DNA from 3 places in the Synechococcus sp. R50.1 genome. Region 3 is predicted to be linked to each of the others. Evidence: predicted binding sites of a transcription regulator. Region 3 holds the regulator's gene; each other region holds the start of a gene.
What was found. The regulator NtcA, encoded in region 3, controls nitrogen genes in cyanobacteria. The targets are predictions, from matches to a motif close to GTANCNNNNGNTAC.
Positions count from the first base shown of each region.

Region 1: a site for NtcA is predicted at 1,355-1,368, ahead of NW870_RS08155 (P-II family nitrogen regulator). Genes of this name have one in related genera too.
Region 2: a site for NtcA is predicted at 2,016-2,029, ahead of urtA (urea ABC transporter substrate-binding protein). Genes of this name have one in related genera too.

Region 1 covers NZ_JANSIN010000026.1:19,564-22,843, reverse strand. Annotated here, with positions in the region: gene NW870_RS08160 (IctB family putative bicarbonate transporter) at 1-1,277, shown strand, start outside; gene NW870_RS08155 (P-II family nitrogen regulator) at 1,428-1,766, shown strand; gene NW870_RS08150 (ammonium transporter) at 1,921-3,280, shown strand, end outside.
Region 2 covers NZ_JANSIN010000022.1:9,819-13,098, reverse strand. Annotated here, with positions in the region: gene urtB (urea ABC transporter permease subunit UrtB) at 1-379, opposite strand, end outside; gene urtA (urea ABC transporter substrate-binding protein) at 484-1,758, opposite strand; gene NW870_RS07335 (S9 family peptidase) at 2,132-3,280, shown strand, end outside.
Region 3 covers NZ_JANSIN010000055.1:10,960-14,239, forward strand. Annotated here, with positions in the region: gene NW870_RS11455 (M61 family metallopeptidase) at 1-1,099, opposite strand, end outside; gene ntcA (global nitrogen regulator NtcA) at 1,373-2,047, shown strand; gene eno (phosphopyruvate hydratase) at 2,286-3,280, shown strand, end outside.

The DNA.
Region 1 (3,280 bases), on a different contig from region 3:
CCGACCGCATCGGCCTGGGGCTGGTACTGCTTTACTGGGTTTTCTCTGCGCAAAGCTCCACCGGCATCCTGGGCCTGATTTTGCTGGCTATGGCCGCTCTGGTGGGCCTGGGCACTTTGGTGGAAACGCCGATTGGGCTGCCGCTGCATCTGCCCCTGGTCCTTTTCTGGGGAATTGCCACCTTGGCGACGATTCTCTCTCCGGTTCCCTACGCAGCGCGGGATGGCTGGCTGAAGTTGACTCTCTACCTGGCTGGTTATCTGTTGTTGCATCGTCTGCTGCGCAAACCCCAATTCCGAGATGGGATTGTGGGATCCCTGCTTTTGGTCAGCTTGGTGATGGGGGTCTACGGCCTGCGGCAATACTTTTATGGGGCAGCAGAACTGGCCACCTGGGTGGATCCGGAGTCGGGCTTGGCAGGTCTGACGCGGGTGTACAGCTATCTGCGCAACCCAAATCTGTACGGGGGCTACTTGATCCCGGTCATTCCCCTGGGGCTGGCCGCCACTTGGATTTGGCCCAGTTGGGGAGCGAAACTCCTGGCCGGGTTTACGACGGCGGTGAACCTGATTTGCCTGTTGCTCACCTACAGTCGTGGCGCCTGGATTGGGGGGCTGGCCATGCTCACCCTGATGGCCGTGCTGTTGGCACAGTGGCATTCTGTCGATTTGCCAGCCCGCTGGCGGCGTTGGGCCTTGCCGGCCCTGTTGGGCGGAGGGGGGGCTGCTCTGTTGCTCGGAATCCTGACGGTACGCCCTCTGCGGCTGCGGGTGCAGAGCCTTTTTTGGGGGCGGCTAGACACCAGCAACAACTTTCGGATCAACGTCTGGGCGGCGGTGCTGGAGATGATCCGCGACTTTCCCATCTTGGGGATCGGCCCCGGCAATGTCGCCTTTAACCGCGTCTACCCCCTTTACCAACGAGGCAACTTCAGCGCCCTCGGAGCCTATTCGGTGCCTCTGCAGCTCACCGTGGAGACTGGCTTCATCGGCTCCTTAACTTTCGCCTGGTTCCTCTTGGTGCTCTGGGATCACGGCTGGAGATGCTGGAAAACTTTGCTCAACTTGCGGGATCCGCAGGGTCTATGGGTGGCAGCAGGCTTGGCCGCTTGCACCGGCATGATGGCCCACGGCTTGGTGGATACCATCTGGTATCGTCCCCAGGTACAAATGCTGTGGTGGCTTGCGGTAGCGCTTATTACAGCCAGCTTGGCCTCTCTCAGCCCTCAGCCGCTTACAGATGCTGGTGAGACGCCAGTGGGGACTTCCTCCCGTTAAGGTAGCTTAAGCTTGGCCTTCCGGTCTTGACGGGAGCAAATCCAGAGTGGTAAGCATCTTCAGTAGGAGATAAAAATGTATCTGTTTTTACAATTTGCAGGTGTCAGTAGTGTTAGAAATTAGCGGAATTGTCCGGGGTGCAGGAGGCAAATGAAAAAAATCGAGGCCGTAATCCGGCCATTCAAGTTGGATGAGGTCAAAATTGCTTTGGTCAATGCCGGAATTGTCGGCATGACTGTAAGTGAAGTGCGGGGCTTTGGTCGCCAAAAGGGACAAACCGAGCGTTATCGGGGATCCGAGTACACGGTAGAGTTCCTACAAAAGCTGAAAGTGGAGATCGTGGTTGAAGATGACCTGGTGGATACGGTGGTGGAGAAGCTGATTGCAGCGGCTCGCACCGGCGAAATCGGGGATGGCAAGATTTTCATCAGCCCCGTCGAAAAAACCATCCGCATCCGAACTGGCGAGCTCAACCAAGATGCCCTATGAGAAGGGATCACGTTCAGGGTTTGGGTTGCCCGGCCTGAGCCTCGTGTGAGTTTGCTTCATGTCTCTTTTGCTGTATATCTGATGAGGTGTTCTTGCCCTACTTTTCGGGTAATGTGTTGCGAGAAGTACTGTCACTTTAGGTGAGTCGAAAAGCATGAGTACGACAATGATCCAAAAGCTCAAGAGCCAGGTGCCCCAGTGGCTTTGGCGACCGGCCAAGTGGAGTCTGACTGCCGCTCTAATGGCTGCGCTGGTTTTTCTATTCGGCCAGGGAACTGCCTTTGCTCAAGAGGCCGAGGAAGTTCAGAAACACGCTGACGTTGTTTGGACGATCGTGTCGGCGGCCTTGGTGTTCTTCATGCAGGCAGGGTTCGCCATGGTGGAGACGGGCTTTACCCGCGCCAAGAATGCCGCCAACATCATGATGAAGAACTTGATGGACTTCTGCATGGGCTGTTGCGCCTTCTGGTTCATCGGGTTTGGCCTCATGTTCGGCAAAAGTGCTGGCTTCTTCGGCACTGACTGGTTTGCTTTTGGCTGGCAGCAGGCTTACGAGGCAGATGGCTGGCCCTTTACTTTCTTTGTCTTCCAGATGGTGTTTGCCGCTACCGCCGCCACCATTGTTTCCGGAGCGATGGCAGAGCGCACCAAGTTCTTGGCCTACTTGATCTACTCCATCGTTATTTCTGGGCTAATCTACCCCATCTCTGGGGGTTGGGCCTGGAACGGGCTGTTCGGCGACTACAACGGCGGCACAGCCGGCTGGCTGGAAAATCTGGGCTACATCGACTACGCCGGGTCGGGGGTGGTGCATTTGGTAGGGGGCGCTGCGGCCTTGGCAGGTGCGATCGCGCTTGGCCCTCGCATTGGCAAGTACGGCCCCAATGGAGAGCCGCGGGCTATTCCCGGCCACAACCTGCCGCTGGGGATGTTGGGGGTGTTTATCCTCGCCTTGGGCTGGATCGGGTTTAATGCCGGTTCCACCACTGCAGCCTCTGTCGATATTGGCTGGATTGCCATGAATACGCTGCTGGCAGCTTCGGCTGGAGCAATTGGGGCGATGTTCACCTCTTGGGTTCATTTTGGCAAGCCGGATATGACCTTTGCCGCCAACGGTGTCCTGGCCGGCTTGGTGGGGATCACTGCCCCTTGCGATAGCGTCCATCCTTTGGGTGCTCTGATCATCGGCTCGGTGGCCGGGATTCTGGTGGTGATTTCGGTGGTGATCCTGGATACGGTGCTGAAAATTGATGACCCGGTGGGCGCGATTTCGGTACACGGCACCTGTGGTATCTGGGGGGTGTTGGCAGCAGGGATCCCCTTCTTTGCCAATGCCAACTATGCTGAAGAGGTCACCTGGGCCCAATTTGGGGTACAAGTGGTGGGCGCTCTGGCCTACTTCCTCTGGCCCTTTATTACCTGCTTGATCCTGTTCTTTATCCTCAAGGCTGTAACCGGCCTGCGCACCAGCGCCGAGGAAGAGATCGCCGGTTTGGATGTGGGCGAGCATGGCA
Region 2 (3,280 bases), on a different contig from region 3:
GGAAAGCCAGCACCCAATTGACGCTGCGCACAAACTGCTGCAGGATCAGGCTCACGCCCCAGGTGGCCAAAAGGGTCTCCAAGGGTCGGCCATACAAAAAGCGAATCACCCCCCGCTCCAGGGCTAGTCCCACCAGAGCCGTGACGGCAAAGGCAGCTACCAAAGCTGGAAAGATGTACAGATCCCGCCAGGGATCCCCTAGGGGACGAAAGGCATTTTGAACCACAAAAGTGGTGTAGGCCCCCAACATCATCAGCTCCCCATGGGCCATGTTGATGACCCCCATGAGGCCGAAAACAATAGCCAAGCCCAGAGCGGCTATCAGCAAGACGGTGCCAATGCTAATGCCGTTGAACAAGCTGTCCAGGAGCAAGGTCATGGGCAGGGGATCCTCCTTCCAACTAAACTAGGGAGGCTAACCGAGCATCTAGGCGGGATCCCCGACCCTATCCAAACGGCAAGGGATCCCAGCCCTGGCCAGGACTAGCTGACTTTGTAGCGACCGCCCTTGGCCGGATCTGACCAATCGCAGGCAAAGCCCTTGGTCTCTGCCACAAACTGGTTCCAGGGCTGCGGCTCCACGGCATCCGTAGAAAAGATGACATCAAACAAACCGTCAGAGCGCACCTGGCCGATCCGCACATACTTGGTCAGGTGGTGATTGGTGTTCATGGTTACCAAGCCTTCTGGGGCATCAAAGGTCTGGCCATAGGCTGCCTGCCGCACGGCGTCGATTTCCACTGTTCCCGCTTTTTCCACTGCCTGCTTCCAGATGTAAACCATGATGTAGGCGGCTTCCATCGGGTCGTTGGTGACGCGGTTTTGGCCGTATTCTGCCTTGAAAGCTTCCACAAACTTCTTGTTGGCAGGCGTATCCACCGTCATAAAGTAGTTCCAGGCGGCGAAGTGCCCTTCCAAGAATTCGGGGCCGATGGCCTGTACCTCTTCTTCAGCAATGCTGACGGACATGGAAGGATAGCGATCCGGCCCCAGCCCTGCCCCTTTCAACTGTTTGAAAAAGGCCACGTTGCTGTCGCCGTTCAAGCTGTTGTAGATCACACCGCCATTGGGAAGAGCGGCCCGGATCTTGCTGATGATGGGAGTAACTTCTGTGTTGCCCAAAGGCAGATAGTCTTCACCCACCACCTTGCCCCCCAGGGCTTCCAACTGGGCCTTGATGATGGTGTTGGCCGTGCGGGGGAACACGTAGTCGGATCCCACCAGGAAGAACTCTTTGCCCTTGTTCTTGAGCAGCCATTCCACCGAAGGCTCGATCTGCTGGTTGGGGGCAGCGCCGGTGTAGAAGATGTTTTTGGAGCACTCTTGTCCTTCGTACTGCACGGGATACCAGAGCAGGTGCTGCTTGGATTCAAACACCGGCAACACGGCTTTGCGACTGGCCGAAGTCCAGCAGCCGAATACCGTTGCCACCTTGTCCACATCGATCAATTTGGTGGCTTTCTCGGCAAAGGTTGGCCAATCGGAAGCCCCATCCTCGATAATCGGCTCGATCTGCTTGCCCAAAACCCCACCGGCGGCATTGATCTCTTTGATGGCCAGCTTTTCCGCATCCACCACGCTGGTTTCTGAAATGGCCATGGTGCCGCTAAGGGAGTGCAAAATGCCAACGCGGATGGTCTCTCCCTGGGCGTAGGCGGGCACGGATCGCTTCACCCAGATCTGCGGCCCTAGGGCAGCCCCGGCTCCGGCCAGAGCGCCCATTTTCAGCACTTGACGACGATTAAATGATAGAGCCATCGGTGATCTCCGAAACGAAGTGAGTGCAAAGGGTATTAAGAAGTCCAGTTGTTGCAGCAGCCCGGCCAACAGAGGGAAGCACTTAGCTCATCACCTCGCCCATGTGTTGAACCTGCCCAACTGCGCTCAGCTGAGGCTTTCACCGAATGCCTTCCCAACCTCAACAGAGGAAAAGGCTAATCCTGCAGTCGAGAAAGCGTTGTGCATCCCTGTTGCCTTAACGTGTTCCATCAAACCCATTCGGCCCGGAGAGAATTGTATCGTGGGATACCTTTTCCCAGAATCCGAGCCCTTTCCCCGCAGGCTGCAGGCAGAGGCAGGGATCCCTTGCTGCCGGCATAATAGGGGTTCTGGGGTGGAGAATTAACAGCCTATGGTGCAGCAGGCCGGCTATGGATCTTGGCGATCCCCGATTACCGCTGACCTGGTGGTGACGGGATCCCTGCGCTTGGGACAGATGGTTTGGGATCAGGGGGATCTCTACTGGACGGAGGGCCGCCCGCAAGAAAAAGGGCGCAATGTGTTGATGCGGCGCTCTGCCGACGGGATCCTGGTGGAGCTGACACCGGCACCTTTCAATGTGCGGACGCGGGTGCATGAGTATGGGGGTGGAGCTTATTGGGTGTCGGCAGGGGTAGTGTATTTTTGCAACTTCGCTGACCAACGGCTCTACCGCCTGCTGCCGGGTTCAGATCCCCAGCCCCTGACGGAAGCAGGCCCCTATCGCTATGCAGATGGGGTGGTGGATCGGGCGCGTGGACGCATCCTCTGTGTGCGGGAAGATCACAGCCGCCAGGGAGAGCCGGAAAACAGCCTTGTCTCGATTGACTTGGAAAGCGGATCCCAGCGCGTTTTGGCCTCTGGGCACAATTTCTATGCCAACCCTCGCCTCAGCCCCGATGGCCAGACTTTGGTATGGCTGACCTGGGATCACCCCCAAATGCCCTGGGACGGCACAGAGCTGTGGCGGTCTGAGGTGAACCCTGACGGCAGCTTGGGAGAACCTCAAAAGCTAGCCGGTGGCCCTGCCGAGTCGATCTTCCAGCCCCAGTGGTCACCGCAAGGGGATCTCTACTTTGTTTCCGATTGCAGCGGCTGGTGGAACCTCTATCGCTGGGATCCCCAGGGCCCCATTCCCCTCTGCCCTATGGAAGCGGAGTTTGGAGAGCCGCAGTGGGTGTTTGGCCTGAGCACCTACGGCTTCTGTGGCGATGGGCGCATCCTGGCCTGTTATGAACAAGACGGGCTGTCTCATCTGGCTTATCTGGATCCCCATTCAGGACAGTTGGCAGGGATCCCCTTGCCCTACACCCAGATCAGCGGTTTGCAGGTGAGTGGGGAAAAAGCCGCTTTCCTGGCCGGATCCCCGACGGAAGCCACTGCCTTGGTCTGCCTAGACTTACCCTCCAGCCAAGTGGAGGTGGTGGCCCGTTCCAGCAGCGTGGCGGTGGATCCCGACTATCTGTCGATCCCAGAGCCTATTGTTTTTCCCACCGGCGGCGGCAAGGCAGTGGCCTATGCT
Region 3 (3,280 bases):
CCCGCAGCGATTGCACGGCCCGGCCCGGAGTACGCTGCAAGCGGCCAATCTGTTCGGAAAGAACTTTTAAAAAATCGCCGGCACTGAGGATCCCTGCCCTCAACAAGATGACATTTTCGTAGTAGCTGGTCGCTCCCTCACAAAACCACAGGCATTCCAGATAGTTTTCTTGGTTGTAGTCGATCTTTTCCAATGCCAGCGGACGCAGACGCTTGACATTCCAGGCATGAAACAACTCGTGGGCCAGCAAAGACAAAAAGCGCCGATAGGACTCCGGCTGATGCAGCTCCAGCCCAGAGTAAAGAAGGGTGGTGCTGTACTTGTGCTCAAGGCCACCAAATCCTCCCGGCGACAAATGCACAATGAACCAGTAGCGGTCGTAGGGTAGCCCACCGAAAAACGCGGCTGTGGTTTTGACAATCGCCTTAGCATCAGCGACAGCCCGCTCCACATCCAGAGTGCCCGCCCCCCAAACCACAAAGTAATGGGGGATCCCTTCCACCTCAAACGATTGCACTCGATGTGGACCCACCTCCACCGGGCTATCCACCAGCTCGTCATAGTCCTCTGCCACAAAAGACTGGCCGGAAGCGGGATCCCCAGAAGAGGAGATCAAAGGCCGCAAACTGGTGGCGATGTGCCAATCCGGCTTGGGGGGGATCACCGTCAAAGTGTAGGGTTCCCGCTCGCGACCGGGCACGTAGAGGAAGAGCGCTGCCCCGTTGAAATAGGCGTGGGTCAAATCCAGATGGTTCGTGCGCACCGTCAGCTCATAGGCATAGACCCGATAGCACACCTTCACAGCAGAAGAACCCGGCGGATCGATTTGCCAGGTATTCTTATCCACCTTCCGCCAGGCCAAAGGGATCCCTTGCTCAGTTGCCGCCTGAAACTCCTGCACATGACGGGCATACTCCCGCACCAAGTAGGATCCCGGCGTCCACACCGGCAGTCGCAGCCGCAAAGGCACCTCTGGATCCACCTCTTGGATCTGCAGTTCCACCTCCAGCAGGTGATTGGCCGGATCCGGCATCCGCACTGTGAAATGCTGGCGGCTCAGTTGAGAAGGTGCAGCAACGATAACCTCTGGGATCCCCATAGAACCCACCCTACCCTCTACTGCCAAGGGCTGGCGCAGCCCCCAGCGGCAATGGCTCCTATCCTAACCTCTGCCTTTGGCTGGAGAGCAGCAACGAGACTTAAAAATGTAGCGCGTGCTACAAAGATACCTAGGCAGAACCTTCTACTTTAGGGTAAATCTTGGTATCCTCGTAAATTCTGAAGTCAAGGGGTTGCAACCTAGCCTAATGCTTCTAGATTGATCTTAATAGGTTGATCTTAGGTATAAACTGACCTTAAAAGGTTGATGAGTATGGCGGTGGCCGTAGCGGAAAAATCTCTGATCACAGCCTTCAAGCAATTGGGAGGCCCTCACCATCCTCCGGTTATCGAAACGTTTGAGCGCGGGAAGACCATTTTTTTTCCAGGGGATCCGGCGGAGCGGGTTTACTTTTTGGTGAAGGGAGCCGTTAAGCTCTCGCGGGTCTACGAAATGGGAGAGGAAATCACAGTTGCCCTCCTGCGCGAAAACAGCATCTTCGGCGTGCTCTCCTTTATCACGGGACAGCGCTCCGACCGCTTTTATCACTCGGTGGCTTTTACACCTACCGAGTTACTCTCTCTGCCGATCGAGCAGGTGGAAAAATCCTTGCAGGAGAACGCCGAACTGGCCATGTTGCTGGTTAAAAGCCTGTCGTCCCGCATTTTGCAAACGGAGATGATGATCGAGACACTGGCTCATCGCGACATGGGATCCCGTCTGGTCAGCTTTTTGTTGATTCTCTGTCGCGATTTCGGGGTGCCTGGCCCAGATGGGGTCACCATCGATCTCAAGCTGTCTCACCAGGCCATTGCCGAGGCCATTGGCTCAACCCGCGTCACCATCACCCGCCTGTTGGGAGAGCTGCGCAAGAAGAAGTACATCTCCATTCACAAGAAGAAGATCACCGTACACGACCCGATGCGGCTGAGCCATCGCTTTGCCTAGAAGGAAGAGGAGAACACCTCCTGAGTAGCACCTTGCCCAGGCAAACCCCGCTCGACGGCTGGTTGAAGCTCTGGCCGGCCTATGTTCAATCTACTGCTGCAGCCTTGAAGAATCTCTGTGCCCGAAGGACAGACTTAAAGTTTTCTGGAAGCTGACCGGATCGCGGGCAAAAACCTACTAGTCTATGGGGGGATCTGGCTTTGGCCAGAGCTATCTAGCCAATTGCTGAGGTGTAACTGTGGAAACGGCCATCGAGTGGATTACCGCCCATGAGATCCTCGACTCGCGAGGGCGTCCCACCCTAGAAGCCCTGGTGGGTCTAGCCAATGGAGCAACGGGCTTGGCGCAGGTTCCCAGCGGTGCCTCGACCGGTACCTTCGAGGCCCATGAGCTGCGGGATGGGGATCCCAAACGCTACGGCGGTAAGGGCGTGCTGAGGGCGGTGGAAAACATCCTTGGCCCCATCCAGTCGGAGCTGCAGGGAGAAGATGCCCTCAACCAAGCCCGTATTGACCAGTTGCTGATCGACCTGGACGGCACCCCCAACAAGTCCCGCCTGGGGGCCAACGCTATTTTGGCAGTTTCTCTGGCGACAGCCAAAGCGGCTGCGGAAGCAGTGGGCTTGCCTCTTTACAAATACCTGGGGGGGCCCTTTGCCAACCTGCTGCCGGTGCCGCTGATGAACGTGCTCAACGGCGGCGCCCACGCCGACAACAACGTCGATATTCAAGAATTTATGCTTGTGCCCATTGGAGCGGCCAGCTTTCGCGAGGCGCTGCGCTACGGGGCTGAGGTGTTTGCGGTACTAAAACAAGTGCTGCAGCAGAAGGGGCTGTCCACCGGTGTGGGGGATGAAGGGGGGTTTGCTCCTGATCTCGACTCCAATGCGGCGGCTTTGGATCTGCTGATGACGGCTATTGAACAGGCAGGCTACAAACCGGGAGCAGATATCGCCTTGGCCTTGGATGTGGCCGCCAACGAGCTGCTGCAGGATGGGCAATATCACTTTGAGGGCAAAGCCCACAGCGCGGCTGATATGGTGGCTTACTACCAGCAACTGCTGGCCAACTATCCCATCCTTTCCATTGAAGATGGGCTAGCGGAAGAAGACTGGGCCGGTTGGCAAGCCATGACCGCTCAACTGGGATCCCGGGTACAGCTGGTGGGAGATGACCTGTTTGTAACCAACCTGACCCGCCTGCAAAAGGGTATCGACAGCGCCGCCGCCAACGC